DNA from 2 places in the Streptomyces sp. NPDC037203 genome. Region 2 is predicted to be linked to the other one. Evidence: riboswitches for the same ligand, from Rfam matches in the RefSeq annotation. Region 2 holds a riboswitch; the other holds the start of a gene.
What was found. Region 2 has a riboswitch for ZMP and ZTP ahead of ACZ7EC_RS01940 (bifunctional 5,10-methylenetetrahydrofolate dehydrogenase/5,10-methenyltetrahydrofolate cyclohydrolase). Riboswitches for the same ligand answer to the same signal wherever they lie in the genome.
Positions count from the first base shown of each region.

Region 1 (15,129 bases), on a different contig from region 2:
CCCACACCCCCCACGTCTACGACTACGTCGTCATCGGCGGCGGCACCGCGGGCTCGGTCATCGCCTCCCGCCTCACCGAGGACCCCGACGTCACCGTCGCCGTCATCGAGGGCGGCCCGAGCGACATCGACCGCGAGGACGTCCTCACCCTGCGCCGCTGGCTGGGCCTGCTCGGCGGCGACCTGGACTACGAGTACACCACCGTCGAGCAGCCGCAGGGCAACTCGCACATCCTGCACAGCCGCGCCAGGGTCCTCGGCGGCTGCTCCTCGCACAACACCCTGATCTCCTTCAAGCCGCTGCCCACCGACTGGGACGAGTGGGAGCAGGCCGGCGCCGAGGGCTGGGGCGCGGTGCCGATGGAGGCGTACTACGCCCGGCTGCGCAACAACATCGTGCGCGTCGCCGACAAGGACCAGAACGCCATCGCCAAGGACTGGATCGACGCGACGAAGACCGCGATCGGCGTCCCCGAGGTGATCGGCTTCAACGACAAGCCGTTCTACGAGGGGGTCGGCTTCCTCGACCTCGCCTACCACCCGGAGGACAACAAGCGCTCCTCCGCCTCCGTCGCCTACCTCCACCCGCATCTGGAGGCCGGCGACCGCCCCAACCTCACGCTGCTGCTGGAGACCTGGGCGTACAAGCTGGAGCTGGACGGCAAGCGCGCCACCGGTGTCCGCGTGCGCACCAAGGACGGCGCGGACGAGCTGATCAGCGCCCGCCGGGAGGTCGTCGTCTGCGCCGGCGCCGTCGACTCGCCGCGGCTGCTGCTGCTGTCCGGCATCGGCCCGAAGCGGGATCTGGAGGAGCTGGGCATCCCGGTCGTGCACGACCTGCCGGGCGTCGGCGAGAACCTCCAGGACCACCCCGAGTCGGTGATCGTGTGGGAGACCGAACGGCCGCTGCCAAAGAACTCGGCGATGGACTCCGACGCCGCGCTGTTCGTGCGCCGGGACCCGTCGCTGGACATCCCCGACCTGATGTTCCACTTCTACCAGATCCCCTTCACCGACAACCCCGAGCGCCTCGGCTACGAACGCCCCGAGCACGGCGTGTCGATGACCCCGAACATCCCCAAGTCCCGCGCCCGCGGCCGCCTTTACCTCACCAGCGCCGACCCCGAGGTCAAGCCCGCCCTCGACTTCCGGTACTTCACCGACGAGGAGGGCTACGACGCGCGGACCCTCGTCGACGGCGTGAAGATAGCCCGCGAGATCGCGCGGACCGAGCCGTTCGCGGGCTGGCTGAAGCGCGAGGTCTTCCCCGGTCCCGAGGTCACCGACGACGAACAGCTCAGCGAACTGCTGCGCAAGGCCCACCACACCGTCTACCACCCCGCCGGCACCTGCCGGATGGGCGCGGCCGATGACGAACTCGCCGTGGTCGACCCGGAGTTGCGCATCCGCGGTCTCGACGGCGTTCGCATCGCGGACGCGTCCGTGTTCCCGACCCTTCCCGCCGTCAACCCGATGATCGGGGTGCTGATGGTCGGGGAGAAGGCCGTCGATCTGATCGGAGGCGATCGCCGATGAGTACCACCACCACTACCGTCCCGACCCGCAAACCCCCCACCACCGACGATGCCCCGGTCTTCTCGGTCTCCGGCCTGTGGAAGGTCTTCGGCCCCAAGCCGGAGCGCGTCCCCGCCGACCCCGAGCTGGGCACCCTCGACGCGGCCGAGCTGCGTGCCCGCACCGGCTGCACCGCCGCCGTCCGGGACGTCTCCTTCGACGTCCGCAAGGGCGAGGTCTTCGTGGTGATGGGCCTGTCCGGCTCCGGCAAGTCCACCCTCGTGCGCTGCCTGACCCGGCTGATCGAGCCGACCGCGGGCACCATCGCCATCGACGGCGAGGACGTACGCGCCATGGACAGGTCCCGGCTGCGCGAACTGCGCCGCCACCGCGCCGCGATGGTCTTCCAGCACTTCGGCCTGCTCCCGCACCGCAGCGTGCTCGACAACGTCGCCTACGGCCTGGAGATCCAGGGCGTCGGCAAGGCCGAGCGCCGCGAGCGCGCCGCCCGGATCGTCGCCAAGGTCGGCCTCGAAGGCATGGAGCACCGCCGCCCCGGCCAGCTCTCCGGCGGCCAGCGCCAGCGCGTCGGCCTCGCCCGCGCGCTCGCCGTCGACCCCGAAGTACTGCTGTTCGACGAGCCGTTCAGCGCCCTGGACCCGCTCATCCGCCGGGACATGCAGGACGAGGTCGCCCGCCTCCACGAGGAGGAGGGCCGCACGATGGTCTTCATCACCCACGACCTCAGCGAGGCCCTCAAGCTCGGCGACCGCATCGCCCTGATGCGCGACGGCCAGGTCGTCCAGCTCGGCACCCCCGAGGAGATCGTCGGCTCCCCGGCGGACGACTACGTCCGCGAGTTCGTCCGGGACGTGCCGCGCGAGCAGGTGCTGACGGCCCGTACGGCCATGCGTCCCGCCTCCTCCCCGGACGAGACCGGCAGCGGCCCCGCCGTCCGCCCCGACGCCACGGTCGCCGAGGCCATCGAGGCCGTCGCCCGCGCCGGTGAACCGGCCCGTGTGATGGACCACGGCAGGTGCCTCGGCGTGGTCGACTCCGAACAACTGCTGGGCGTCGTCGCGGGGGTGGACAACGCGTCCGCCGCCCCGAGCGGCCGTACCGCGGAACCGGCGCGGGCGGGCACCGTCGCCTCGACCCGCGAGCGCGCACGGGCGAAGAACCCGGCGACCTCCACCCCGGAGGCCGTCTGATGGCCACCCTCACCGTCCCCGCCCTGCGCACCAGGACCCCCGCCGTGCTGCGCAACAGAGCCGTCGGCAAGCTCCTGCTGCTCGCCCTGATCACCGCCGTCCTGCTCCCGGTGCTGCACGGCCGCGCCTGGCCCCACCACCTCACGGTCAGCCTCGCCAAGCCGCTGACCAGCGCCAGCGACTGGATCATCGACAACCGCGACACCCACCCCCTGTTCCTGTACTTCTTCGGCTACATCAGCGACGCCGTCGTCCTGTCCGTCCGAGGGGTCTACGTCGCCCTCCTCGCCCTGGGCTGGCCGGGCGTCACCGCGCTGGGCGCCCTCGTCGCCTGGCGCGTCGCGGGGCCCCGCCTCGCCGCCGGCACCGCCGTCGCCTTCCTCGCCTGCGGCGCCCTCGGCATGTGGGAACCGACGATGCAGACCCTCGCGCTGATGGTCGCCGCCGTGCTCGCCTCGGTGCTCGTCGGCACCGCCCTCGGCCTGGCCGGCGGTCTCTCCGCGCGCCTCGACCGCGCCCTGCGCCCGGTCCTTGACACGATGCAGGTCCTCCCGGCCTTCGCCTACCTCCTCCCCGTCGTCCTGGTCTTCGGCATCGGCGTCCCCGCGGCCGTCCTCGCCACCGTCGTCTACGCCGCCCCGCCGATGGCCCGCCTCACCGCGCTGGGCCTGCGCGGCGCCGACCCCGAGGTCCTGGAGGCCGTGGAGTCGCTCGGTGCCACCCGCCGCCAGCGGCTGCTGACCGCCCGTATCCCGCTGGCCCGCAAGGAACTCCTGCTGGGTCTCAACCAGACGATCATGATGGCGCTGTCCATGGCCGTCATCGCCTCGGTCATCGGTGCCGGCGGCCTCGGCGACCGCGTCTACCAGGCCCTGTCCACCGTCGACGTCGGCCAGGCCCTCGCCGCCGGCATCCCGATCGTGCTGCTCGCCGTGGTCCTGGACCGGGTGACCGGCGCGGCCGGCGCCGGCACGAAGGGGGCCCGGACGATCGGCTGGCCGTACGCCCTCGCCGTCACCGCGGCCGCCGCCCTCGCCGCCCGCCTGCTCGGCGCCCTCGACTGGCCGAACGGCTGGAGCGTGCAGATCGCCGCCCCCGTCAACCGCGCCGTCGACTGGATGACCAGCCACCTCTACACCGGCGTCCCGGTCATCGGCGGCACCGCCGACTGGGCGGCCCACTTCACCACCTGGGTGCTGGACCCGATCCGCGACGGACTCCAGTGGCTGCCCTGGTGGTCGGTGCTGCTGATCGTCGCCGCCCTCGCCTGGCTGATCGGGACCTGGCGCACCGCGCTGACCGCCGTGCTCGCCATGGCCGCGATCGGCGTGCTCGGCGTGTGGGAGCCCTCCCTCGACACCCTCTCCCAGGTGCTGGCCGCCGTCGCCGTCACCCTGGTGCTCGGCTTCGCCACCGGCATCGCCGCCGCCCGCAGCGACCGGGTCGAGCGTGCCCTGCGCCCGGTCCTGGACGTCTTCCAGACGATGCCGCAGTTCGTGTACCTGATCCCGGTCGTCGCCCTGTTCGGCGTCGGCCGCGCCCCCGCGGTCGCCGCGGCCGTCGTCTACACGCTGCCCGCCGTCGTCCGCATCACCACGCAGGGCCTGCGCGAGGTGGACCCGGCGGCGCTGGAGTCGGCGCGCTCGCTCGGCGCGACCGGGCGGCAGCAGCTGTGGCAGGTCCAGCTCCCGCTCGCCCGGCGCTCGTTGCTGCTGGCAGTCAACCAGGGTGTGGTCCTGGTCCTCGCGGTCGTCATCATCGGCGGCCTGGTCGGCGGCGGTGCCCTCGGCTACAACGTCGCCTTCGGCCTCGCCCAGGGCGACCTGGCGACCGGTCTGGTGGCCGGTGCCGCCATCGTCTGCCTGGGCCTGATGCTGGACCGGGTGACCCAGCCGACCGAGCGCCGCCCGGCGAAGGGAGCCTGACATGCGGATCCGACTGCGCCCGACGATTCCCGTCGCGCTCGCCGTGCTGGGCCTGACCACCGGCTGCGGCGCCGCCGACATGACCAAGCAGGCCAGCCCGTTCGCGCACACCGGCGGCGGCAAGAGCGTCACGCTGTCCGTGCAGTCCTGGGTGGGCGCCGAGTCCAATGTGGCCGTCGCCCAGTACCTGCTGGAGCACAAGCTGGGCTACCGCGTGGACACCGTGCAGGTGGACGAGGTGCCCGCGTGGGACGCGCTGAGCCAGGGCCGGGTCGACGCCATCCTGGAGGACTGGGGCCACCCCGACCAGGAGAAGCGCTACGTCGACGACAAGAAGACGATCGCCCGCGCCGGTGGTCTCGGGGTGACCGGGCACATCGGCTGGTTCGTGCCGACGTACCTCGTCAAAGAGCACCCCGACATCACCGACTGGCACAACCTGAACAAGTACGCCTCCCTCTTCCGCACCGCGGAGAGCGGCGGCAAGGGCCAGCTGATGGACGGCTCCCCGTCCTACGTCACCAACGACAAGGCCCTGGTGAAGAACCTGAAGCTGGACTACCAGGTCGTCTTCGCCGGTTCCGAGGCCGCGCAGATCACGCAGATGAAGCAGTTCGCCAAGGAGAAGAAGCCCTTCCTGACGTACTGGTACTCGCCGCAGTGGCTGTTCAAGAAGGTCCCGATGACGGAGGTGAAGCTGCCGCCGTACAAGGACGGCTGCGACGCGGACGCGGCGAAGATCGCCTGCGCCTACCCGCGCACCCCGCTCCAGAAGTACCTGAACGCGGACTTCGCGAAGTCGGGCGGCAAGGCGGCGGAGTTCCTGAAGAAGTTCCGCTGGACCACCGACGACCAGAACGAGGTCTCGCTGCTGATCGCCCAGGACAAGATGTCCCCGGACGCCGCCGCCAAGAAGTGGGTGGACAGCCACCCCTCGGTCTGGAGGAAGTGGCTGTCCTGAGCCTCGGCCGGCGCAGCCCGGCCCCGCGTCCGCCGAGCGCGGCGGGCGCGGGGCCGTGGCCGTGGGGGAGGGCCCGCCTACGGGCGCCTCGCGCGCGGCGTCTGCCCGCCGTCGCTCAGCGGTGCTGCCCCGGCTCGTAGTGGCCCGGCGTCATCCGGGCGGTGACGCCGAACCGGTTCCAGGCGTTGATCACCGTGATCGCGGCGATCAGCCGGGTCAGCTCGGCCTCGTCGAATTGCTTGGCGGCCCGCTCGTACACCTCGTCCGGCACGAAGCCGTCGGTGAGCACGGTGATCGCCTCGGTCAGCTCGATCGCCGCCAGCTCCTTCTCGGTGTAGAAGTGCCGCGACTCCTCCCACGCGCCGAGCTGGACGATCCGCTCCACGCTCTCCCCGGCCGCGAGCGCGTCCTTGGTGTGCATGTCCAGGCAGAACGCGCAGTGGTTCAGCTGCGAGGCGCGGATCTTCACCAGTTCCAGCAGCTTCGCATCCAGCCCCTGACGTGCGGCGATGTCCAGCCGCACCATCGCCTTGTACACGTCCGGAGCGTGCTCGCTCCAGTTCAGACGGGGGGCGTGCTCGGGGGCGTACTCGGTCTTCTCATCCGTGTTCATGCCTCCAACCTAGAAGCGGGGCAGCCCAGGAGTATGGTCCATTTCCATGGCGGAATCCTGGGCCACTTCGGGCGTCGACCTACATCTGGAACCGGCCGGCCCCGGCGGGCTGCGCCGGGGGCTGACCGACGCCCTGCGCGACGCGGTCCGCACCGGCCGACTCGCCCCCGGCACCCGGCTGCCCTCCTCACGGGCCCTCGCCACCGACCTCGGCATCGCCCGCAACACCGTCGCCGAGGCGTACGCCGACCTGGTCGCCGAGGGCTGGCTCACCGCCCGGCAGGGCTCCGGCACCCGCGTCGCCGCACGCACCGTGGTCCCGCCGAGCGGCCCCGCCCGCCGGCCCCGCACCCCGGCCCGGCCCACCCACAACCTCGTCCCCGGCACCCCCGACCTCGCCGCGTTCCCGCGCGCCGAGTGGGCCAGGGCCGCCCGCCGCGCCCTCGCCGCCGCCCCCAACGAAGCGCTCGGCTACGGCGATCCGCGCGGCCGCATCGAACTGCGCACCGCCCTCGCCGGCTACCTCGCCCGCGTCCGGGGCGTCCGCGCCGACCCCGGCAACCTGGTCGTCACCGCCGGCTTCTCGCACGCGCTGCGCGTCCTCGGCCCGGTGCTGCGCGCCCGCGGGGTCCGCTCGGTGGCCGTCGAGTCGTACGGCCTCGACGCCTACTGGGGACTCCTCCAGGCCGCCGGGCTCGCCACCCCCGCCCTGCCCTGGGACGAACTCGGCACCGATCCGGGCCCGTTGACCACCGAGGGCGCCGTACTCCTCACCCCCGCCCACCAGTTCCCCATGGGCATGCCCCTGCACCCCGACCGGCGCACGGCGGTGGTGGACTGGGCCCGCCGCACCGGCTCCCTCGTCCTGGAGGACGACTACGACGGCGAGTTCCGCTACGACCGACAGCCCGTCGGCGCCCTCCAGGGTCTCGATCCCGACCGTGTCGTCTACCTCGGCACCGCCAGCAAGTCCCTCGCGCCCGGCCTCCGGCTGGGCTGGATGGTGCTGCCGCCGGCCCTCGTCGGGGAGGTGCTCGCGGCCAAGGGGCACGCCGACACCGTGGGCGCGCTCGAACAGCTCACCCTCGCCGAGTTCCTCACCTCCGGCGCCTACGACCGCCAGGTCCGCGCCGCCCGCCTGCGCTACCGGCGCCGCCGTGACGCCCTCGCCGCGGCCGTCGCCCAGCGCGCGCCCGGCGTCCGGGTCACCGGGGTCGCCGCCGGTCTGCACGCGCTGCTGCGGCTGCCGCCGGGCACCGAGGCCGCCGTCGTCCAGGCCGCCGCCTGGCAGGGCCTCGCCCTGCACGGCCTCTCCTTCCACCGCCACCCCGAGGCCGTCGCCGAGCAGGTGGACGCGCTGGTGGTCGGGTACGGGACGCCACCGGACAGCGCGTGGGCGGGCGCGCTGGAGGCGCTGTGCAGGGTGCTGCCCTGAGCGGCGGCGGGTCAGTCGGCGGCCGGGCGGAAGACCAGGGAGAAGAACCGGGCGCCCGGTGAGCCCAGCGGCTGCGCCGCGCACAGGGTCACCAAGCCCCGCGTGGACGGCGCGTGTTCGGCGCAGCACCGGTCGGCCCCGTCGGCGGCGAGCCCCGCGTGCCGTACCGGCCGGGTGTCCCCGTCCTGCTGCACGTAGGTGATGTCGTGCCGGCGGTAGACGGGCCCCACCACGGGGTCGTCGTTCACCTCCGCGTCGAGCTGCCGCAGATCGGGGTTGTCCGGGTGGGCCGCCACCGCCGCCCGCAGCTGGGCCGCCACCGGCGCCGCCCACCGCTGCTCCCAGTCCACCAGATGGTGCTCGCGCGCCTCCTCGCGCAGCAGCAGCCAGCGCATCACGTTCCGCTCGGGCAACTCCGGCCGCGCGCCCGCTCGCCGGGGGAACATGCGCAGGAAGTCGTCGTTCCAGGCGAGCAGGTTCCACGCCACGTCGTTGACGTAGCAGGGCACGCCGGACATGCTCTGGACGGCCGTGAACCAGGCCGGGTCCACCCGTGTGCCGGCCTCCGGGTTCATGGGGACCGGCGGCTCGTGGCCCAGCGCGTAGACGTACAGCGCGGTCCGCTCCGGCTCCGCCATGCGCAGCACCCCGGCGACCGCGTCGAGGAACTCGGACGCGGGGGAGGACATGTCGCCCCGCTCCAGCTGGGCGTAGGTGCGCTCGGAGACGTACAGCGCGTGCGCCACCTGGGCCTGGGAGAGCCCGGCGGACCGCCGGCCGCGGCCGCTGCGCCGGGGCCAGCCCAGCTCGACGGGATCGATCAGCGAGCGCTTGTGCCGCAGCAGCGACCGCAGGGCATCCCGGTCCATCCCAACTCCCTCTCGGCGCGGGCCGCCTGACCGGCCCGGCAAATACCGGAAGTCTACGTTCCTGAAAATCCGGTTCCGGAAAATCCGGCTCCTGGTCACGGACGGCCGCAGACCGCAGGATGGTGCGCGGACCGGTTGCGCTGCGGGGGGCGCAGCCGGTCCCTCGTTCTCCAGGGACCCCGCGCCGCCAGTCCGGTCGGTGCGGATTGCCGCTCGTCAGCCTCCGGCGGTCCGCCGCGCTCGTCAGCCTTCGGCGGTCTCCTCCGCCGTCTCCGCCGCCGGGGCCTCGCCGAAGCGGGCCAGGGCCAGGGCGCCCGCCACGGCCACCGCGAAGCCCAGCACGGCCAGCCAGGCCATGCCCTCGCGGGTGCGGTCGCCGAGCCAGACGACGCCGATGGCCGCGGGTCCGAGCGTCTCGCCGATCACCATTCCGGCGGTCGCCGTGGTGACCGAGCCGCGCTGGAGGGCCGAGGTCAGCAGCATGAAGGCGGCACCGCCGCCGAACAGCAGGGCGTACGTCGCCGGGTTGGTGAGCAGGGTGGCGGGGGCGAGGCTGTCGATCAGCCGGACCGACACCTCGACCACCCCGAACCCGAACCCGGCGCCGAGCCCGAGCACCAGCCCCCGCGCCCGCCCGGACAGCCGCCCGCCCGCGAGCCCGAGCAGCAGCAGCCCGACCCCCACCCCGAGCATCACCCACCGCAGCGTGTCCGAACCGGCCTTGCCGCCCTCCGGTCCGGAGGCGAGGCCCAGCATGGCGAGCCCGGCGCACACGACGCCCACCGCGCCCCATTCCATGCCGCGCAGCCGCACCCCCAGCAGCCGCGCCGCGACCACCGCCGTCACCGCGAGGCTGGCCGCGAGGGCGGCGCCGACCGCGTAGATCGGCAGCGAGCGCAGTGCCGCGATCTGGAACAGGAAGCCCAGCCCGTCCAGCCCGAGCCCGGCGATGTACCGCCACTGCCGCAGCGCCCGCAGCAGCAGCGCCGCCTCACCGCCGCCACCGGGACCGGCCTGTCGCGCCGCCACCGCCTGCAACACCGTCGCGGTACCGAAACAGACCGCCGCGCCAAGGGCGCACACCATTCCAAAGAGCACAAAGGGACTCTAAGGGAGCCCCGCCACCGTCCTGTCATGCTCACCCCCCTTGGCCGGTTCTCATACCGGTCTCTAGGCTTGCCGCACCGCACATCGCACACGGGGGAGACACGAACATGGCCGAATCCAGGCGACGGCTGCGCTCCGGCACGGTGGTCCTCGGGAGCGTCGGCCTGCTGGCCGCCGCGCTCACCGCCTGCTCCTCGGAACCGGACAAGCGCTGCGTGGACCGGGACAGCTACAGCTACGCCAAGGGCTACAAGGTCGTCTCCGACAAGAACTGCAAGGCGGTCAAGTCGGCGGTCGACGGCGCCTGGTACTACGGCGGCAGGAAGAAGGGCTCCTGGGTGGACGGCGGCTCCTTCACCAAGCCCCGCCACGGCTCCGGGCACTCGACGGGCCACTCCACGCACCACTCCTCGACGCACTACGGCTCCGGCTCCGGCGGCGTGCACCGCGGCGGCTTCGGCGGCGGCTCGCACAGCTCCGGCGGCTGACCGGGACCGCCGGATGGAACGCCGTACCACCACCCCCCGCCCCGGCTGGCAGCGCACCGTCGAGGAGCAGGGCCTGATCTACCCGCTCACCCGCCACCCCGACGGAAGCCTGCGCCCCTACTGGGACGAGAGCGCCTACTACGTCTTCTCGCTGCCCGAGGTCGAGGCGCTGGAGGAGACGGTCGCCGAACTGCACGCCATGTGCCTGGCGGCGGCGGAGCACATCGTGGCGCGGGGCCGCCTCGCCGACCTCGGCATCACCGACCCCGCCGTCGCCGCCGCCGTCACCGAGTCCTGGCACCGCCGGGCCGAACTCCCCTCCTTCTACGGCCGGTTCGACCTGCGCTACGACGGCACGGGCCCGGCCAAGCTGCTGGAGTACAACGCCGACACCCCCACCTCCCTGGTGGAGGCCGCCTGTCCGCAGTGGTTCTGGATGGAGGACCGCTTCCCCGGCGCCGACCAGTGGAACTCGCTGCACGAACGCCTCGTGGAATCCTGGCGCAGACAGTCCGCGCTGCTCCCGCCCGGCGGCCTCCTGCACTTCGCGCACTCCGCCGCCGACGAGCTGGGCGAGGACCTGATGACGGTCGCCTACCTGAAGGAGACCGCGGAGCAGGCGGGCCTCACGACCGACTGGCTCGCCATGGAGGAGATCGGCTGGGACACCCTCTCCGGCCGCTTCGTGGACAAACGGCTCCGGTTCATCCGCGCCCTGTTCAAGCTCTACCCCTGGGAATGGCTCACGACCGACGCATTCGGCGGGCATGTCCTGGACACCCTGGACAACGGCGGCGGCACCGGCGGCACCCTGTGGATCGAGCCCGCCTGGAAGATGCTCCTGAGCAACAAGGCCCTGCTGGCGGTCCTGTGGGAGCTGTACCCCGGCCACCCCAACCTGCTGCCCGCCCACCTCGACGGCCCCCGCGACCTCGCCGCCACCACCGGCTACGCCGCCAAGCCGCTGCTGGGCCGCGAGGGGGAGGGCATCACCCTGCACCCGGCGGGCAGCCCGCCCGCCGTCCGCCCCGACCCCTGCTGCTACCAGCAGCTCGCGACCCTGCCCGCCTTCGACGGCAACCACGTCGTCCTCGGCGCCTGGGTCATCGACGGCGAGCCCGCGGGCCTCGGCATCCGCGAGTCGGCGAGCCCCGTCACCGACGAGTACGCCCGCTTTCTGCCCCATGTGATCCTCTGAGCGCCGCCGTCCGCACCCGCGCCCTCGCGCTCGCCCGCATGGTGGACGCCGGATCTCGCCGCCTCCACCCGGCCGGTACGCTGAGCCACGGGCCGTGACTGGCGCGCAGGGATGGGACGGACCATCGGGGAGCGGCCCGCGGGAAACAGTGCCGTGCGCCTGGGCCGAACGTGAACGCCGAAACGCACCCCGTCCGGAGGTCCCCATGCCAGAGCAGCACCTGTCCACCGAGTCCACCGCCTTCCGCGCCGCCCTCGACGTGATCCGCGCCGTGGAGCCGCGCGTCGCCGACGCCATCGGCCAGGAGGTCACCGACCAGCGCGCGATGCTCAAGCTGATCGCCTCCGAGAACTACGCCTCCCCGGCGACCCTCCTCGCGATGGGCAACTGGTTCAGCGACAAGTACGCCGAGGGCACCGTCGGCCGCCGCTTCTACGCCGGCTGCCGCAACGTGGACACCGTGGAGTCCCTGGCCGCCGAGCACGCCCGCGAACTCTTCGGCGCCCGGCACGCCTACGTCCAGCCGCACTCCGGCATCGACGCCAACCTCGTCGCCTTCTGGGCCGTACTCGCCGACCGCGTCGAGGTCCCCTTCCTGGCGAAGACCGGCGCCCGCCAGGTCAACGACCTCACCGACGCCGACTGGGCCGAGCTGCGCCAGGCCTTCGGCAACCAGCGGATGCTCGGCATGTCCCTGGACGCCGGCGGCCACCTCACCCACGGCTTCCGCCCGAACATCTCCGGCAAGATGTTCGACCAGCGTTCCTACGGCACCGACCCCGCGACCGGCCTCATCGACTACGACGCGCTGCGCGCCCAGGCCCGCGAGTTCAAGCCGCTGATCATCGTGGCCGGCTACTCGGCGTACCCCCGCCTGGTGAACTTCCGGATCATGCGCGAGATCGCCGACGAGGTCGGCGCGACCCTCATGGTCGACATGGCCCACTTCGCCGGCCTCGTCGCGGGCAAGGTCCTCACCGGCGACTTCGACCCGGTCCCGCACGCCCAGATCGTCACCACCACCACCCACAAGTCGCTGCGCGGCCCGCGCGGCGGCATGGTGCTGTGCGACGACTCCCTCAAGGACCAGGTGGACCGCGGCTGCCCGATGGTCCTCGGCGGCCCGCTGCCGCACGTCATGGCCGCCAAGGCGGTCGCCCTGGCCGAGGCCCGGCAGCCCTCCTTCCAGGACTACGCCCGGCGGATCGTGGAGAACTCCCGCGCGCTGGCCGAGGGCCTGATGCGGCGGGGCGCCACCCTGGTCACCGGCGGCACCGACAACCACCTCAACCTGATCGACGTCGCCGGCTCCTACGGCCTCACCGGCCGTCAGGCCGAGGCCGCCCTCCTCGACTCCGGCATCGTCACCAACCGCAACGCCATCCCGGCCGACCCCAACGGCGCCTGGTACACCTCCGGCATCCGCATCGGCACCCCCGCCCTGACCACCCGCGGCCTCGGCACGGCGGAGATGGACGAGGTGGCCGGCCTGATCGACCGCGTCCTGACCACGGCCGAGCCGGGCACCACCAAGTCCGGCGCGCCGAGCAAGGCCGCCCACGTCCTGGACGAGAAGGTCTCCGACGAGGTCGCCCAGCGCGCGACGGACCTGGTCGCGGGCTTCCCGCTGTACCCCGAGGTCGACCTGGGCTGACGAACGCCCCGAGGGCCAGCCGGCCCAGGGGGTCGCGGGGCCGTATCCGCTGTGCGGCCCCGCCGCGGGGCGCGACCGGCCACGACGGTCCGCGGCCCCCCCCACGCCCCGCACCACCCCCCACCTCCCTGGGGCCGACCCCACCCCCGGCCGATGAGAGAATGGGCCACATGGCCCCCGCTGAAAAGCCCCGCGTGCTCTCCGGTATCCAGCCCACCGCCGGCTCGTTCCACCTCGGCAACTACCTCGGCGCCGTCCGCCAGTGGGTATCCCTCCAGGAGACCCACGACGCCTTCTACATGGTCGTCGACCTGCACGCGATCACCGTCCCCCAGGATCCCAAGGAACTGCGGGCCAACACCCGCCTCGCCGCCGCCCAGCTCCTCGCCGCCGGTCTGGACCCGGAGCGCTGCACCCTGTTCGTGCAGAGCCACGTCCCCGAGCACGCCGAGCTGGCCTGGGTGATGAACTGCCTGACCGGCTTCGGCGAGGCCAGCCGGATGACCCAGTTCAAGGACAAGTCCGCCAAGCAGGGCGCCGAGCGCGCCTCGGTCGGCCTGTTCACGTACCCGATCCTCCAGGTCGCGGACATCCTGCTGTACCAGGCCCACCAGGTTCCGGTCGGCGAGGACCAGCGCCAGCACATCGAGCTGACCCGCGACCTGGCCGAGCGCTTCAACGGCCGCTTCGGGCAGACGTTCACGATCCCGTCGCCGTACATCCTCAAGGAGACGGCGAAGATCTACGACCTCCAGGACCCGGCGGTCAAGATGAGCAAGTCGGCGTCCACGCCGAAGGGCCTGATCAACCTCCTGGACGAGCCGAAGACCACCGCCAAGAAGGTCAAGAGCGCGGTCACCGACACCGACACCGTCATCCGCTACGACGCGGAGGCCAAGCCGGGCGTCTCCAACCTGCTCACCATCTACTCCGTCCTCACCGGGAAGCCGATCCCCGAGCTGGAGCGGGAGTACGAGGGCAAGATGTACGGCGCGCTCAAGACCGACCTCGCCGAGGTCATGGTCGAGTTCGTGACGCCGTTCCGGGAGCGCACCCAGCAGTACCTGGACGACGCCGAGACACTCGACGCGATCCTCGCCAAGGGCGCCGAGAAGGCCCGCGCCGTCGCCGCCGAGACCCTCGCGCAGGCGTACGACCGGGTCGGCTTCCTCCCGGCGAAGCGCTGAGCGGAGCACCGGACGGCACGGCCCGCGCCGGGGGGCACGGAACCGGCGCGACGGCGCACGGCCGTTCGCACGTCCACGTGGGCAGAGCGCTGCACATCACTTCCGTTGCGCCTGCCCACAGGACACCCATAGCCGTACAGTCGGAGCCGAAGGCCCGTACGAGTCGGCCGAGCAGACGACGGACGCGACGACAGGAGACGACGTGGGGACCGTAACGATCGGCGTGTCGATCGCGGTTCCGGAGCCTCACGGCAGCCTGCTCCAGGAGCGGCGCGCGGGCTTCGGCGACGCCGCGGCCTACGGCATCCCCACCCACGTCACCCTGCTGCCGCCGACCGAGGTGGACCGCGCCGCGCTGCCCGCCGTCGAGGCCCATCTCGGCAAGGTGGCCGCGGCCGGCCGCCCGTTCCCGATGCGGCTGCACGGCACCGGTACCTTCCGGCCCGTCTCCCCGGTGGTCTACGTCCGGGTCGTGCGGGGCGCCGAGGAGTGCGCCCTGCTCCAGCAGCGGGTCCGCGAGTCCGCCGGGCCCTGCGCCCGTGAGCTGCAGTTCCCGTACCACCCGCATGTCACCGTGGCGCACGGCATCGAGGACGCGGCGATGGACCGCGCCTTCGCGGAGCTGGCCGGATTCGAGGCCGAGTGGCCGTGCACCGGGTTCGCGCTGTACGCGCAGGGCGCCGACGGGGCCTGGCGCAAGCTGCGCGAGTACGCCTTCGGCGGCCGGGTCGTACCGTCCCAGGCGGGCCCCGCCGACATCGGCAGCGGGACCGTCGCCGGCCGCTGACGGGCCGTCACAGCGGCAGTCTGCGGAACAGCGCCCGCGGCGTGTGCCGCAGCGCGGCCGTCACCAGCCGCAGCACCCCCGGCACCCACACCGTCTCCGCGCCCCGGCGCAGGCCCAGTTCGATCGCGGTGGCGACCGCCTGAGGGGTCGTGGCGAACGGCTCGCGGGGCCGGTCCGCCG
Region 1 is NZ_JBVJUC010000005.1:326,139-341,267, forward strand. Features, by position in the region: gene ACZ7EC_RS17510 (GMC family oxidoreductase) at 1-1,535, shown strand, start outside; gene ACZ7EC_RS17515 (quaternary amine ABC transporter ATP-binding protein) at 1,532-2,725, shown strand; gene ACZ7EC_RS17520 (ABC transporter permease) at 2,725-4,650, shown strand; gene ACZ7EC_RS17525 (ABC transporter substrate-binding protein) at 4,652-5,611, shown strand; gene ACZ7EC_RS17530 (carboxymuconolactone decarboxylase family protein) at 5,727-6,224, opposite strand; gene pdxR (MocR-like pyridoxine biosynthesis transcription factor PdxR) at 6,271-7,659, shown strand; gene ACZ7EC_RS17540 (helix-turn-helix domain-containing protein) at 7,671-8,528, opposite strand; gene ACZ7EC_RS17545 (DMT family transporter) at 8,772-9,614, opposite strand; gene ACZ7EC_RS17550 (hypothetical protein) at 9,743-10,123, shown strand; gene ACZ7EC_RS17555 (glutathionylspermidine synthase family protein) at 10,137-11,321, shown strand; ZMP/ZTP riboswitch at 11,406-11,493, shown strand; gene ACZ7EC_RS17560 (glycine hydroxymethyltransferase) at 11,527-12,975, shown strand; gene trpS (tryptophan--tRNA ligase) at 13,146-14,162, shown strand; gene ACZ7EC_RS17570 (2'-5' RNA ligase family protein) at 14,365-14,949, shown strand; gene ACZ7EC_RS17575 (SDR family NAD(P)-dependent oxidoreductase) at 14,957-15,129, opposite strand, start outside.
Region 1: linked by a shared signal. The riboswitch ahead of ACZ7EC_RS17560 (glycine hydroxymethyltransferase) and the one ahead of ACZ7EC_RS01940 (bifunctional 5,10-methylenetetrahydrofolate dehydrogenase/5,10-methenyltetrahydrofolate cyclohydrolase) in region 2 are both predicted to bind ZMP and ZTP.

Region 2 (15,129 bases):
CGCCGGGCGCGACCTCGGTGACACCGTCGCCGACCGACTCCACCACACCGGCGGCCTCATGGCCGAGGAGGAAGGGGTAGTCGTCGGAGATGCCGCCCTGCTTGTAGTGCAGGTCGGTGTGGCAGACACCGCAGGCCTGGACGCGTACGACGGCCTCGCCCGGACCGGGATCGGGCACCACGATCGTCTCGACTCGTACGGGCTCGTTCCTGCCCGGTGCGATCACGCCGCGTACTTCCTGCGCCATGCTCTGGTTCCTTCCATCGAGTGCTTACGGTGCAGACCCTACGCGCGCGCGATGGGCGGCGGAGCGGGCCACGGCGAGGATCGTGGATGTTTCCCCCGGCGGGCAGCGGCGGCAGCGCGCGGACGACGGCGGGGCGCCGGCCGGGGCCCCCTCCCGCACCTCCGGCACCGCGGGACCACGGGCGCACCGGCTCCCGGTATCCGTGTCCCGCGCGGCCCGCGGGACGCTTATGAATTGCGCAAGAATCGGACCGGAGGGCTACGTTCGCTGATGGCAATCCCTTTGCGCGCCGCGGGAGTCCGGCCGGTCCGGGTGCTTACCCGGCCGTGTCTTCATGGAGGGATGCTCGCTGATGGCCGTAAGGGACGTACCGCATTCCTGTTCTCGGCCGGTGCCTCGCCGCGCCGTGGAACGGAACGTGAACTCGCGGCGGCTTTCCCGCTGTTCGCCGAGTCGCTGGACGAGCTGTGCGCGCGTCTGGACCCGTATCTCGAACTGCCGTTGAAATGCGTGATGTCCGCGGACCCCGGCTCCCGGACCGCGGCGCTGCTGGGCCGGGCGGCGTATGCCGGGCCGGCGCTTTTCGCTCTCCAGGTGGCGCAGTACCGGCTGCTGCTCAGCTGGGGCGCACGGCCCGATGTGCTGTTCGGGCTCGGGGCCGGGCGGATGGCCGCCGCGTACGCCGCCGGGGTCTTCTCGCTCGCGGACGCCTGCCACGCGGTCGGCACACTGGCCCGGCTGCTGGACGGCGCCCCGCAGGAGGCGGCGCCGCGGACGCTCCGCGCCGCCTACGGCCGTACGCTCGCCACCCTCCATCCGAGCCCGCCGCGGCTCCCCCTCGTCTCCGATGTGACCGGCCGTCCGGTCGGCGCCGAGACCGCCGAGCCGGGGTTCTGGCTGCCGGGCCCGCGGACCCGGCGGTTCACGGAGTTGGCGGCCCTGCTGCACCGGGACGGGGTGCGTGTCTGGCTGGAGTTGGGCCCGGCGGACGCGCTGGTCCGGACGCTCGCGGCCGGCCTGCCGCCCGGCACCGCCCCCGGCCCGGCGTACGCCGTGGCGCGGGACTGGGCGGTGCTGAACACGGGCGGCGGGCCGCGACTGCGCGGCGCCCCGGCGTGACACCTCGGTGCCGGGGACGACGCGCCTCGATGCCGGGGATGACGCCTCGGTAGCGGAGTGACGCCTCGGCTCCCAGCCTGCCCTCGGCTGCGGCACTACGGGTCGGCCTCCGGCGGGTCGGCGCCCCGCGTCGCGGGTCGGCTCAGCCGACGGCCGGCACCAGGCCCGTCACCGGCGCCACGATGTCGGTGACCTGGTGCAGCTCGCTGAGCTGTTCCAGCCGGCTGATCTGGTTCAGGGCCTTGAGCTGCTCGGAGGTCGAGGGCAGCTGCGCCCGCTGCTCGGCGGGGATGTTGCCGGTGGTGAGCGTGTCGAGCACGGTCATGGGGTTGATCTGCCCGGTGTGCGTGGCGCTCGCGTCGGCCGCGTTGGCGAGGGGCGCGGCCAGGCCCGTGACCCCAGCGGCGAGACCGAGGGCGGCGACGATACGGCGTGTTGAGATCATGCTTTCAGCAACGGCCGGGGCGTCCGGCCGGACACGGGTGGCGGCCCGCGCTCACTCGTGAGGCGGAGCGCGTCCCGTGCGCTTGCCGGGGCCGCCGGGCCGGAGGACGCTCGAAGACGGGGCCGTACGGTCCGCCGCGCGCCGGGCCGCGAGCGCCTGAAGGAGGTCACCATGGGCACCGCGACAGGCTCCGCCTTCGACGTCGAGACACTGCGCCGGGGCATCGAGGGGAACACCGGGAACACGCTGCTGTCCCTGTACGCGGACGACGCGGAGATCCGCATCGTCGACCGCGACAGCCAGCCCAGCCACCCGAAGATCGTGCACGGCCGCGGCGAGATCGCCGAGATGCTCGACGACATCTACCGCCGCGACATGATCCACAAGCTGGACCGGTGTGTGGTGCAGGGCGACCACGCCGCGTTCACCGAGACCTGCCAGTACGGCGACGGCACCCGCGTCCTCGCCGAGTCGATGATCACCTTGCGGGACGGGAAGATCGCCGAGCAGATCCTGATCCAGGCATGGGACGAGTAGCCAGGAGGTTCGCACGGGTCCAGGTCAGCTCCCGGCTGACCTGGACCTTCTCGGCCCGCGCGGGGGTGGGCCGGGCGCGGCCCCGGCGCCGCGGGCCGGTCTCGGGGGCGGCTGTCCCGGTGGCGACGGCGGTGTTGCGGTCGGTGCTGAGGGCGGTGCGGGGGCGTCCGCGGGTCGCGGTGCCGCGGTCGCCGCGCGTCCGGCTGGTGCGGCACGGCCGGTCGCGCTGAGCCACCCCGGTCCGGCGGGCCCCCCGGTACCGCGAAGGCGTGGCGCCCGGTCCTCGGCCGCGTCCTCCCCTCCGTTACGCTGTACGCGGGCCGTGACTGGCGCTGAGGTGGAGTACCACCGGGGAGCGGCCCTTCGTGGTTGCCGCGCGCCTGGGCGAGTCGGATCGATCCAGCTCAGGAGTGTGCCGTATGACCCAGGCCCGTCTCATGGACGGAACCGCCCTCGCCCGCCGCATCGTCGGGGATACCGCGCGCAGGGCGGAGCAGCTCACCGCACGGACCGGTGTCACGCCGTGTCTCGCGACCGTGCTGGTCGGCGAGGACCCGGCGTCCGTGACGTACGTGCGGATGAAGCAGAACCGCTGCCGCAAGGCCGGCATCACCTCCCGGCACGTGGCCCTGCCCGCGCAGACGAGCACCGCCGAACTGGTGGGCACGCTGCGGGAGTTGTCGGCCGATCCGGCGGTGCACGGAATCCTGCTCCAGCACCCGGTGGGCGACCACGTCGACGAGCGGGCGGCGTTCGAGGCGATCGCGCCCGAAAAGGACGTCGACGGGGTCACCTTCGCCTCCTTCGCCACCATGAGCTTCGGTCTGCCGGGCTTCGTGTCCTGCACGCCGGGCGGCATCCTGCGGCTGCTGGACGAGTACGGCGTCGATCCGGCCGGCAAGCGGGCCGTGGTGGTGGGCCGCAGCGCGATCCTCGGCAAGCCGGTGGGCATGCTGCTGCTGGCCAGGGACGCGACGGTGACGTACTGCCACTCGCGCACCCGTGATCTGTCGGCGGCGGTCCGCGAGGCCGACATCGTCGTCGCCGCGGTCGGCCGGCCCCGGCTGCTGCGCGGCCAGGACATCAAGCCCGGCGCGGTCGTGATCGACGCGGGCTACAACGCCGGGAACGTCGGCGACGTCGACTTCGACTCGGCCGTCGAACGGGCCTCGCTGATCACCCCGGTGCCGGGCGGCGTCGGCCCGATGACGATCGCCACGCTGCTGGAGCAGACGGTGACGGCGGCGGAGCGGGCCGCAGGGGGACGTGAGGCGGCCTGACGAAGGCGGGCGGGGCGGTCACGCCTCGCCCGGCCGCGGGGCCCGGCCGCACCGGCCGTACGCGGCTCGCACGTACGGAAGTTCAACGCGCGGCCGATGCGGTCGCTCCGTACGCGAGTCGACCGCCCGGTCAAACGCGGTCGCCCCGTCGGGACTTGACCTCCCGGTCGCAGGCGGTCGCCCGCACGCGGGTCGACCACCCGGTCGTACACGGCCGCCCCGCACGGGACTTGGCCTCCCGGTCCCACTCGGCCGCACCGTCCGGGGCTCGACCGCCCCGGCCGTACGCGGCTCCGCCTGACGCGGCTCGGTCCGTCCCGGCGGCGCCCGGCGGGGGCGGGGGCCGTACCCGACCTGCCCCGCACTCCCGTGCCGACTCCCCCGCTCCCCCGGCTCACCCCTCCGCCAGCACCATCCTGAACCTCGCGTTCCCGGCCATCATCTTCCGGTACGCCGCGTCCGCCTCCGCCAGCGGGACCTTCTCCGTCATCGGGCGGATGCCGTGCAGGACGCTGAAGGCCATGGTGTCCTCGACGTCCCGCGCGGTCCCGGAGGGGTGGCCGCGGACCACGCGGGCGGCCATCAGGAGCTGGTTCGGGTTGATGCCGAGAGGGGCGACGTCCGCGCCGATGACGACCAGTTCGCCGCGGTGGAGCAGGCCGTCCACCGTCGCGGCGATGGCCTCGGAGTTGCCGGCGGTGGCGAGGACGACCTTGGCGCCGCCGAGGGACTGAAGCGCCTCGGCCACCGGGGTGGCGGCGGTGCTGTCGATGTAGTGGTGGGCGCCGAGTTGCTTGGCGAAGTCGGCCTTCTGGGGGCCGCGGGCGATCGCGACCGTCTCGAAGCCCATCGCGGCCGCGTACTGCACGCCGAGGTGCCCGAGCCCGCCGAGGCCGAGCACCGCGACCAGGTCACCGGGCCGCCCCGCGCTGCGCCGCAGCCCGTTGAAGGTGGTGACGCCCGCGCAGGCCAGCGGTCCCGCGTCGCTCGCGGCGAGCGCGTCCGGGATCCGGGCCAGGGCGTCGACGGGCGCGATCACCTGCTCGCCGAAGCCGCCGTCGTAGGCCCAGCCCGGCACCTTGAGGCGCTCGCACACGATGAAGTCGCCCTCGCGGCAGGCCCGGCAGTAGCCGCAGCTGCCGCCGAACCAGCCCACGGCCACCCGGTCGCCGACCTGCCAGCCGCGGTCGGCCGCCCTCTCCCCCAGCTCGGCGATCCGCCCGGCGATCTCGTGTCCGGGCACCTCCGGGAAGGTGATGCCGGGCACCGCGGCGCCGACGAAGAGGGCGTCGCTGTGGCAGATGCCGCACGCCTCGACGGCGATCCGCACATGGCCGGGGCCAGGGCTCGGCACCTCGCGCTCTGCCAGCTCGAACGTGCCGTTGGCTGCGGTGACCTGGGCGACTCGATAGCTACTCATGAATCTCTCCGCGGAAGGGTTGCGCGAGCGACGGTGGGCGGCCGGTCCCGGCAGCGCGTGCGACGGCGGCCGCGCGCCGGGACGGGCAAGGCTACGGCGGCCCGGCCCTTTCCCAGCAGACCAGTTCCCGCCGGATCCCGCGCGCCGAAGGGAGTGACTCGGGGCGACGGAGCGTCGTGTTCCGTGTGCGCATCGAAGCACTCCCCGCCAGGCGATGGGCCGGCATTCGACGAATCCGGGCCGCGGCGACCGCAGCGCTCGCCGGGCCCGCACCCCGGCCATAGAGTGACCTACATCGGCCAAAGAGTGACCTGCATCACGCCGGACCGGCTGATGGTCGACTCCTGCCCGCACGGTCTGGAGGGCGCATGACCCACATCAAGGTGAACGTGGACGGCACGGTCTACGAGGACGACGTGGAGCCCCGGCTGCTCCTCGCCCACTATCTGCGCGACCGCCTCGGTCTGACCGGCACCCCGATCGGCTGCGACACCTCCAGCTGCGGGGCGTGCACGGTCGACCTGGACGGCGCGACCGTCAAGAGCTGCTCGGTGCTGGCCGTCCAGGCGGACGGCTGCGCGGTGACGACCGTGCAGGGGCTGGCGAGGGACGGCGAGTGGACGGCGCTCCAGCGCGCGTTCCACGAGCAGCACGGCCTCCAGTGCGGCTACTGCACCCCCGGCATGATCATGGCGGCGCGGGACCTCCTGCGGGAGAACCCGCACCCCACCTCCGGGGAGGTGCGCGACGCCCTGGAGGGCAATCTCTGCCGCTGCACCGGTTACCAGAACATCGTCCGCGCGGTGCTCGCCGCCGCCGGACAGCAGGACGGCTCCGGGGCGCGGGCCGAGACCCCGTCCGGAGCGCAGGTCGGCGAGGAGGTCGGGGCATGACCGATCAGGCCGTGGCGGGCGAGGTCGGCACGGGGCGGGAGGTCGGCCGGTCCCGGCTGCGCAAGGAGGACGCCCGGCTGCTCACCGGCCAGACCACCTGGACCGACAACATCCAGGTCGCCGGGCTGCTGCACCTGGCCATCCTGCGCAGCCCGATGGCGCACGCCCGCATCACCCGTGTCGATGTCGCCCCGGCGCTCGAACGCCCCGGCGTGCTCGCCGCGTTCAGCGGCGCGGACCTCGCCGGGGAACTCGGCTCGCTGCCCTGCGCGTGGCCGGTGACCGAGGACATCGTGCTGCCCGACCATCCACCGATCGCGGTGGAGGAGGTCCGCTACGCGGGCGACCCGGTGGCGGTCGTCGTGGCCCGCGACCGGTACGCGGCGGCCGACGCGCTGGAGGCCGTCGAGGTCGACTACGAGCCGCTGCCCCCGGTCCTCGACCTGGAGGCGGCGCTCGCCGAGGGCGCCCCGCTGGTCCACGCCGACAAGGGCACCAACCGCTGCTACACCTGGCCGCTGGCCACGGGCGAGAGCTTCGAGGCGGTGCGCGGGCGCGCCGAGGTGACGGTGAAGCGGCGCTACCACCAGCAGCGGCTCATCCCCAACGCGATGGAGCCGCGCGCGGTCGTGGTCACCCCGCTCGCCGCCTCCGGCGAGTACACCGTGTACTCGGCCACCCAGATCCCGCACATCCTGCGGATCATGCTCGCCACGGTCACCGGCATCCCGGAGCACAAACTGCGGGTGATCGCCCCGGACGTCGGCGGCGGCTTCGGCTCCAAGCTCCAGGTGTACGGCGAGGAGGCCCTGGCCCTCGCGGTCGCCCGCAGGCTGGGGCGGCCGGTGAAGTGGACCGAGTCCCGCTCCGAGGGCTATCTCGCCACCCACCACGGGCGCGGCATGATCCAGGACATCGAGGTCGCGGCCACCCGCGAGGGCCGGCTGCTCGGCCTGAAGGTGGACCTGATCGCGGACATGGGCGCCTATCTGATGCTGGTCACACCGGGCATCCCGATCCTGGGCGCGTTCATGTACCCGGCGATCTACAAGATGGACTCCTACGAGTTCACCTGCACCGGTGTCTTCACGACGCGCACGCCCACCGACGCCTACCGGGGCGCCGGCCGTCCGGAGGCGACGTTCGCGATCGAGCGGATCATGGACGAGCTGGCCGCCGAACTCGGCCTGGACCCGGTGGAGTTGCGGCGCCGCAACTGGATCCGGCACGAGGAGTTCCCGTACACCACGATCGCCGGGCTGACCTACGACAGCGGCGACTACGAGGCAGCCACCGCGAAGGCGCTCGCCCTGTTCGGCTACGACGCGCTCCGCGCCGAGCAGCGCGAGCGCGCCGAGCGCGGCGATCCGGTGCGCCTCGGCATCGGCGTGTCGACGTTCACGGAGATGTGCGGTCTGGCGCCGAGCCGGGTGCTGCGCGACCTCAGGTACGGCGCGGGCGGCTGGGAGGCGGCGAGCATCCGGATGCTGCCCACCGGCAAGGTCGAGGTGGTCACCGGGACCAGCCCGCACGGGCAGGGCCACGAGACCTGCTGGAGCCAGATCGCGGCGGACGTGCTCGGCGTGCCGTTCGAGGACGTCGAGGTGCTGCACGGCGACACCAAGTCCTCCCCGCAGGGCATGGACACCTACGGCTCGCGCTCGCTGGCCGTGGGCGGCGAGGCGGTGCACCGGGCGGCGACCACCGTGGTCGACAAGGCGCGCAAGGTGGCCGCGCATCTGCTGGAGGCGAGCGAACAGGACCTGGAGTTCCGGGAGGGCGTCTTCTCCGTGAAGGGTTCTCCGGAGGCGCGCAAGTCCATCCAGGAGATCGCCTTCGAGGCGTTCACCAACCACGATCTGCCCGACGGGGTGGAACCCTCCATCAACGCCGAGCACGTGGTCGACCCGGAGAACTTCTCCTTCCCGCACGGCACCCATCTGTGCGCGGTCGAGGTCGACACGGAGACCGGGCGGACACGGATCAGGTCGTACGTCTGTGTGGACGACGTCGGCCATGTGGTCAATCCGATGATCGTGGAGGGGCAGGTGCACGGCGGGCTGGCACAGGGCATCGCGCAGGCGCTGTACGAGGAGGCCGTCTACGACGACGAGGGCAACCTGGTCTCCGGCAGCATGGCCGACTATCTCGTGCCCTCGGCCCCCGATCTGCCGGAGTTCGTCACCGACCGGACCGAGACCCCGGCGTCGTCCAACGCGCTCGGGGTGAAGGGCGTCGGCGAGGCAGGCACGATCGCCTCGACGCCCGCCGTGGTCAACGCCGTCGTGGACGCGCTGCGGCCGCTGGGCGTCGACGACGTACGGATGCCCTGCACCCCGGAGCGGGTGTGGCGCGCGGTGAGGGAGGCGACGGCATGATTCCCCCGGCGTTCGAGTACGCCCGCCCCGAGACCGTCGAGGAGGCGGTGCGGCTGCTCGGTGAGGCGGGCGACGAGGCGAAGGTGCTGGCCGGCGGGCAGAGCCTGCTGCCGCTGCTGCGGCTGCGCCTCGCCTTCCCCGAACTCGTCGTGGACGTGGGGCGCCTCCCCGGTCTCACGGGGGTGCGCGAGGACGGCGACACCCTGGTGATCGGCGCGCTCACCACCCACCACGAGGTGATCCGCGATCCGCTGGTGCGCCGCCACGCCGGCCTGCTGGCGGCCGCCACGGCGACCGTCGCCGATCCGGCGGTACGGCACCGGGGCACGCTCGGCGGTTCGCTGGCGCATGCCGACCCAGCGGGCGATCTGCCCGCGGTGGCGCTGGCGCTGGACGCCGAACTGATCGCGGCGGGCCCGGACGGCCGACGCGCCATCGCGGCACGGGATTTCTTCGTCGACTACCTCCAAACGGCGCTCTCTCCAGACGAGTTGCTGACCGAGGTGCGGGTGCCGAAGGCGGACGGCTGGGGCTTCCACTACGAGAAGTTCCACCGGGTGGCGCAGTCCTGGGCGATCGTGGGGATCGCCGCCATGGTGCGCCGTGCGGACGGGCACATCGCCGAGGCACGGGTCGGCCTGACCAACATGGGCGCGACCCCGCTGCGGGCGAGGGCGGCGGAGGCGGCGCTGGCCGGGGCCGACGGGCCGGACGCGGTGGCGCGGGCCGCGCGGTCGGCGGCCGAGGGCACCCAGCCGGGGCAGGACGCCTCGGCCTCGCCCGACTACCGGACGCATCTGGCACAGGTGCTGACCAGGCGGGCGGTGCTGACGGCCGCCGGGATGGGGTGAGCGCCGATCAGCCGGATGGACGGCCCGGACCAGGTGCGGGCCCGCCTGGAGGAGACGGGGTACCTCGTCGACGAGGGGCTGGCCGTCACCTGCTACCTGGCGCTGAGACTGCACCGGCCGCTGTTCTGCGAGGGCGACGCGGGCGTCGGCAAGACCGCGCTCGCCGCCGCCCTCGCCGAAGCGCTCGACGCGCCGCTGATCCGGTTGCAGTGCCATGAGGGCATCGACGCCTCGCAGGCCCTGTACGACTGGGACTTCCCGCGTCAGCTGCTGCATCTGCGCGCGGCGGAGGCGGCCGGTGTCAGGGACGCGGAGCGGCTGGAGGGCGAGCTGTACGACCGGCGGTTCCTCGTCGCCCGGCCGCTGCTCCAGGCCCTCCAGACTCAGCCGTCGGTACTGCTGGTGGACGAGATCGACCGGGCCGACGACGAGTTCGAGGCGTTCCTGCTGGAGCTGCTGTCCGAGTACGCGGTGACCATCCCGGAACTGGGCACGCTGCGGGCCGAGGTGCCGCCGGTGGTCGTCCTCACCTCCAACCGGACCCGTGAGGTGCACGACGCGCTGAAGCGGCGGTGCCTGTACCACTGGTTCGACCATCCCGGCTTCGCCCGCGAACTGGCGATCGTGCGGCGCCGGTTGCCGTCGGTGTCGGTGCGGCTCGCCGAACAGGTGACGGCGCTCGTCCAGGCGTTGCGCGGCGCGGACCTGGTGAAACCGCCGGGTGTCGCGGAGACCATCGACTGGGCCGAGGCGCTGGACGCCCTGGGCGCGAGCGAGGTCGACGCCGAACTCGCCGTCGCCACGCTGGGTTCGGTCCTGAAGTACCGGGAGGACACGGACCGGGCGAGAGGGCTCGACCTGGCAGCGGTGCTGGCGGCGCGGGACGGGTGAGCCGCATGGCCGGGGCAGCAGAGGCCGGGCTCGCCGGGGCGGACGCCGTACTGCTCGGCTTCGTACGGGCGTTGCGCGCGGCGGGGGTCGACGCGAGCACCGAGCGGGTGTACGCCTTCCTGCGGGCGGTGTCCGTGCTGCGGCCCGGAGTGCGGGCGGAGGTGCGCGCGGCGGGGCGGGCGACGCTGTGCGGCTCGCCGGACGATCTGGAGCGCTACGAGCGGGTGTTCGCCGCCTACTTCGGTCCCGCCGAGGCGTCCCCCGCGCCGCCGGCGGTGCGCACTCCCGCCCCGCCCCGGCCCCGGCTGCGCGCGCGGGACATGACGAGCGGTGGCCGTGCCGGGGGCGAACGCGATCCGGTGGGCCCGCCCGCCGCGGCGCTGGCCAGCTCCACCGAGGTGCTGCGGCACCGTGACATCGCCGCGCTGGACGCCGCCGAGCGCGCTCAACTCCACCGTCTGCTGGCCGCGTTCGCGCTGCGCGGCGAGGCCCGGCGCTCCGCGCGGCGGCGGTCTGCGCGGCGCGGGGCGGTGGATCCCCGCCGTACCGTGCGCGAACTGCTGCGGCGCGGCGGCGAACCGGCCCGGCTGCGCCGGCACGCCCGTGTGGACCGGCCGCGCCGGGTGGTGCTGCTGGTCGATGTGAGCGGTTCGATGGCGCCGTACGCGGACGCGCTGCTGCGCTTCGCCCACGCGGCGGCGCGGGGCGGCCGTACGGAGGTCTTCACGATCGGCACGCGTCTGACTCGGGTGACGCGCGAGCTGTCCCCGCGGGACCCCGACGCGGCGATGGCGGCGGTCGCGGCGGCGGTGCCCGACTGGCGGGGCGGCACCCGGCTGGGCGAGCTGCTGCGCGAGTTCCTGAACCGCTGGGGACAGCGGGGCATGGCGCGCGGCGCGGTCGTCGTGCTGCTCTCCGACGGCTGGGAGCGCGACGATCCCGCGCTGCTGGGCGCCCAGATGCGCCGGCTGCACGCGCTGGCGCACCGGGTGATCTGGGCCAACCCCCGCAAGGCACGGCCGGGTTACGCGCCGACGGCCGCGGGGATGGCGGCGGCGCTGCCGAGCGTGGACGCGTTCGTGGCGGGGCACAGCCTGGCGGCGATGGAACGGCTCGCGGCGGTGGTGCGCGGCGCGGCGGCCGGGGCGGCTCCGGGGACGGAGGGTGGTGCGGGTCCGGGGGCGCGGGCCGAGCGTCGGCTCCCGTGACCGCACGCCGTACTACCGTCGCGGCAGCCGGTGCAGGGTCACCTCGGTGAGCGCCCCGTCCGCCGCCTCGGCCGTCATATAGGTGCAGTACGGCTGGCGGCGGCGGTCGGTGGGCGAGCCGGGGTTGAGCAGCCGCAGGCCGCCGGGGGCGGTGGTGTCCCAGGGGATGTGGCTGTGCCCGAACACCAGCACGTCGAGGTCGGGGAAGCGGGCGGCGCAGCGGGCCTCGCGGCCCTGCGCGGACCCGGTCTCGTGCACCACCCCGAAGCGCAGCCCGCCCAGTTCGGCGTACGCCACCTCGGGCAGCCGGGCGCGCAGTTCGGGCCCGTCGTTGTTGCCGTACACGCCGATCAGCCGGCGGCTGCGGCGCTCCAGCAGATCGAGGGTGGCGGCGTCCACCCAGTCCCCGGCGTGCACCACGACGTCCGCGCGCGGGAGTTCGTCCAGCAGCCCGTCCGGGAGCCGCTTGGCGCGCTTGGGCAGATGGGTGTCGGACACGAGCAGGAGACGCACGGCCTCAGCCTAGGCCGCCGAGCGGGTCAGACGACGCAGGCCCGCGACGGCGGCGAGGGCCGCCGCGCCCGCGCCGAGGGCCGTGCCGGCGGGATGCCGGACCAGCGCCTCCTGCCAGGAGTGGGCGTGTGCGCTGTCGTCGAACGCGCCGTGCGCGCCCCGGTCGGCGGCGGGGCCGCGGTCGACGGGGGTGAAGAGGTTGTCCTCGCCGGTGGGCGGGATGCGCGTCGTCTGCTGGGAGTCGTAGCCCGTGCGGGCCAGGTAGCGGTCGAGGAGGGCCGGGAAAAGGCGGTTCGCCCAGATGGTGGCGACGGTGGAGGCCCCGATGTAGTACTGCTTGCGCCGGGGGTGGTCGGCCGCGTACACGACGCCGCGGGCGGCGACCTCCGGCTGGTAGATCGGCGGGACCGGCATGGGGTGGCGGTCCAGCCGGGAGCGTACCCAGTCGAACTGCGGGGTGTTGACGGCGGGCATCTGGGCGATGGTGACGTGCACCCGGCTGCCGCGGTGCAGCAGTTCGGTGCGCAGCGAGGAGGTGAAGCCGTTGATGGCGTGCTTGGCGCCGCAGTACGCCGATTGCAGCGGGATCGAGCGTTCGCCGAGCGCGGAGCCGACCTGCACGATGGTGCCCCGGTCGCGCGGCAGCATCCGGGCGAGGGCGGCGCGGGTGCCGTTGACGAAGCCCAGGTAGGTCACCTCGGTGATGCGCCGGTACTCGTCCGGGGTGATCTGGTCGAAGGGCCCGAACACGGAGGCGAAGGCGCAGTTGATCCACACGTCGATGGGGCCGAACTCCCGCTCGGCGGCTTCCGCGACGGCCTCCGCCTGGGCCGGGTCGGCCATGTCGGCGGGCTGGACGAGGGGGTGGCCGCCGAGCGCCGCGACCTCGTCGGCTGCCGCCCCGAGGCCGCCCTCGCCGCGTGCGACCAGGACGACATTGGCCCCGCGCCGGCCGTAGCGGCGGGCGGTGGCACGGCCGATCCCGGCACTGGCGCCGGTGATCACGACGGTCGTAGGCATGGCGTTCGACTCCCTTTCCTGGTCGGTGGGTTCACTGTCGGCGGGTTCACGTCACCCGGTACGGCTCCGCGCGCTCCGTCGCGAGGGACAGTCCCAGTCCGGGTGCCCCGTCGGCGCCCGGAGTGATGGTTCCGCCGCTCGGATCGGGGACGCCGTCGAAGATCAGCCGCTCGATGCGGACGTGGTCGTGGAACCACTCCAGATGGCGCAGGCCCGGCGCTGCGGCGGCGGCGTGGGCGTGAGCGGCCGGCGCGCAGTGGCCGGAGATGTCGATGCCGTGCGCGTGGGCGAGCGCGGCGGCGCGCAGCCAGACGGTGATGCCGCCGCAGCGGGTGACGTCGGCCTGGAGGCAGTCGACGGCCCCGGCGTCGATCAGATGCGCGAAGTACGGCAGCGTGTAGCCGTATTCGCCGGCCGTGACGTCCATGGGGAGCCGGTGGCGCAGGTCGGCGAGGGTGGTGAGATGGTCGGAGGAGACGGGCTCCTCGAACCAGGTGACGCCCGCCGCGGCGAGGGGGCCCGCCAGGCGCCGGGCCTGGCCGCCGGTGTAGGCGCCGTTGGCGTCGACGTACAGCTCCGCCGCGTCGCCGATGGTGGCTCGGGCCCGGTCGACGCGTTCGAGGTCGCGGTCGGTACGGCGCCCCCAGGACTCCCCGATCTTGATCTTCACGCGGGGGATGCCCGACTCCTGCGTCCAGGAGCGGAGTTGGCGGTCCTGCCGCTCGGCGTCGTAGGTGGTGAAGCCGCCGCTGCCGTAGACCGGCACCTCCTCGCGGGCGGCTCCGAGCAGGTGGACGAGGGGCAGGCCGAGGAGGCGGGCCTTGAGGTCCCACAGGGCGATGTCCGCGGCGGAGATCGCCTGCGCGGCCACACCGGGCAGTCCGGCGTTGCGCACGGCCCGCAGCATCTCCTCGTTGGCGCGCGGCACATCGAGGGCCGGGCGTCCGGTGACGGTGCCGGCGAGCACCTCGCGCACCAGGCCGGCGGTGGCGGCGGGCGCGTAGGTGTAGCCGAGTCCGGTGGTGGTGCCGCTGCGGGCGGTGACCAGGACGAGGGTGGTGCGGTCCCAGGCGAGGGTGCCGTCCGCCTCGGGCGTGTCGGTGGGCACGGTGTAGACGGCGGTGTCGAGGGCGTCGATGGTCGGCCGGTCGCTCATGCGGGCTCCTCAGGCGCGGCGCCGCAGCAGGCGCCGGGCGAGCGCGGCGCCCGCGGGCAGGGCGACGGCAGCGGGCAGGGCGGCGGTCGCCCAGCGGGCGGCGCGGGACGGCGGGGACGGCCGGTCGGCCAGGCGTTCGGGTCGCTCGCTCGGCAGATTCCCGTCGAGGGCGGACGCCAGGGCCTCGGCGAGGTGCAGCGCGCGCCGGCCGGTGCCGCCCTCCTCGATCTGGGTGCGGCAGCTGAAGCCGTCGGCGAGGACCAGGCTGCCGGGCGCGGCGCCCCGCACCGCGGGCAGCACGCCCTGTTCGGCGACGGCCATGGACACCTCGTGGTGGCCGCGTTCGAAGCCGAAGTTCCCGGCCAGCCCGCAGCAGCCCTCGTCCAGCACGTCGGCGTCGAGGTGGGCTTGGCGCATGAGTTCGCGGTCGGCGTCGTCCTTGAGGACGGCGTGCTGGTGGCAGTGGGTCTGTACGACGGCCTGGCGGGCGAGTCCGGGCGGCTGCCAGCCGTCCGGGGCGTGGTGGACGAGCTGTTCGGCGAAGGTGCGGAACTGCCCGGCGAGCCGCTGGACGTCCTGGTCGGCCGGGAGCAGTTCGGGGGCGTCGGAGCGGAAGACGGCGGCACAGGAGGGTTCGAGCCCGATCACCGGGGTGCCGGCCTCCAGATAGGGCGCGAGCACGCCGAGGGTGCGCCGCAGCACCCGTTTCGCGGTGTCGAGTTGGCCGGTGGAGATCCAGGTCAGGCCGCAGCACACCGGTTCGGTGGGCACGGCGACCCGGAATCCGGCGTCCTCCAGGACCCGGACGGCCGCGCGGCCGATCGCGGGGTGGAAGTAGGTGGTGAAGGTGTCCGGCCACAGCAGGACGGTGCGCGGGTCGGCCGGGTCCGGAGACTCCCCTCCGCGGGCGCGCCACCACTGCACGAAGGACTCCTCGGCGAACACCGGCGCCGCACGGGAACCGTCCACCCCGGCCAGCAGCTTGCCCGCGCGGGCCAGACCGGGCGCGTGCAGCGCGGAGTTGACCAGCAACGGCGCGAGGCGGGACAGCCGGGCCCACAGCGGCAGCCACCCCAGCGCGTAGTGCGCGGCGGGCCGGAGGCGGCCCTCGTAGTGGTGGGAGAGGAACTCGGCCTTGAGGGTGGCCATGTCGACGCCGGTCGGGCAGTCC
Region 2 is NZ_JBVJUC010000001.1:465,873-481,001, forward strand. Features, by position in the region: gene ACZ7EC_RS01920 (S-(hydroxymethyl)mycothiol dehydrogenase) at 1-247, opposite strand, end outside; gene ACZ7EC_RS01925 (acyltransferase domain-containing protein) at 590-1,366, shown strand; gene ACZ7EC_RS01930 (hypothetical protein) at 1,509-1,811, opposite strand; gene ACZ7EC_RS01935 (nuclear transport factor 2 family protein) at 1,983-2,348, shown strand; ZMP/ZTP riboswitch at 2,661-2,741, shown strand; gene ACZ7EC_RS01940 (bifunctional 5,10-methylenetetrahydrofolate dehydrogenase/5,10-methenyltetrahydrofolate cyclohydrolase) at 2,768-3,628, shown strand; gene ACZ7EC_RS01945 (alcohol dehydrogenase catalytic domain-containing protein) at 4,023-5,048, opposite strand; gene ACZ7EC_RS01950 ((2Fe-2S)-binding protein) at 5,417-5,941, shown strand; gene ACZ7EC_RS01955 (xanthine dehydrogenase family protein molybdopterin-binding subunit) at 5,938-8,319, shown strand; gene ACZ7EC_RS01960 (FAD binding domain-containing protein) at 8,316-9,170, shown strand; gene ACZ7EC_RS01965 (AAA family ATPase) at 9,186-10,061, shown strand; gene ACZ7EC_RS01970 (vWA domain-containing protein) at 10,067-11,269, shown strand; gene ACZ7EC_RS01975 (metallophosphoesterase family protein) at 11,282-11,782, opposite strand; gene ACZ7EC_RS01980 (SDR family oxidoreductase) at 11,792-12,802, opposite strand; gene ACZ7EC_RS01985 (enolase C-terminal domain-like protein) at 12,849-13,958, opposite strand; gene ACZ7EC_RS01990 (FAD-binding and (Fe-S)-binding domain-containing protein) at 13,968-15,129, opposite strand, start outside.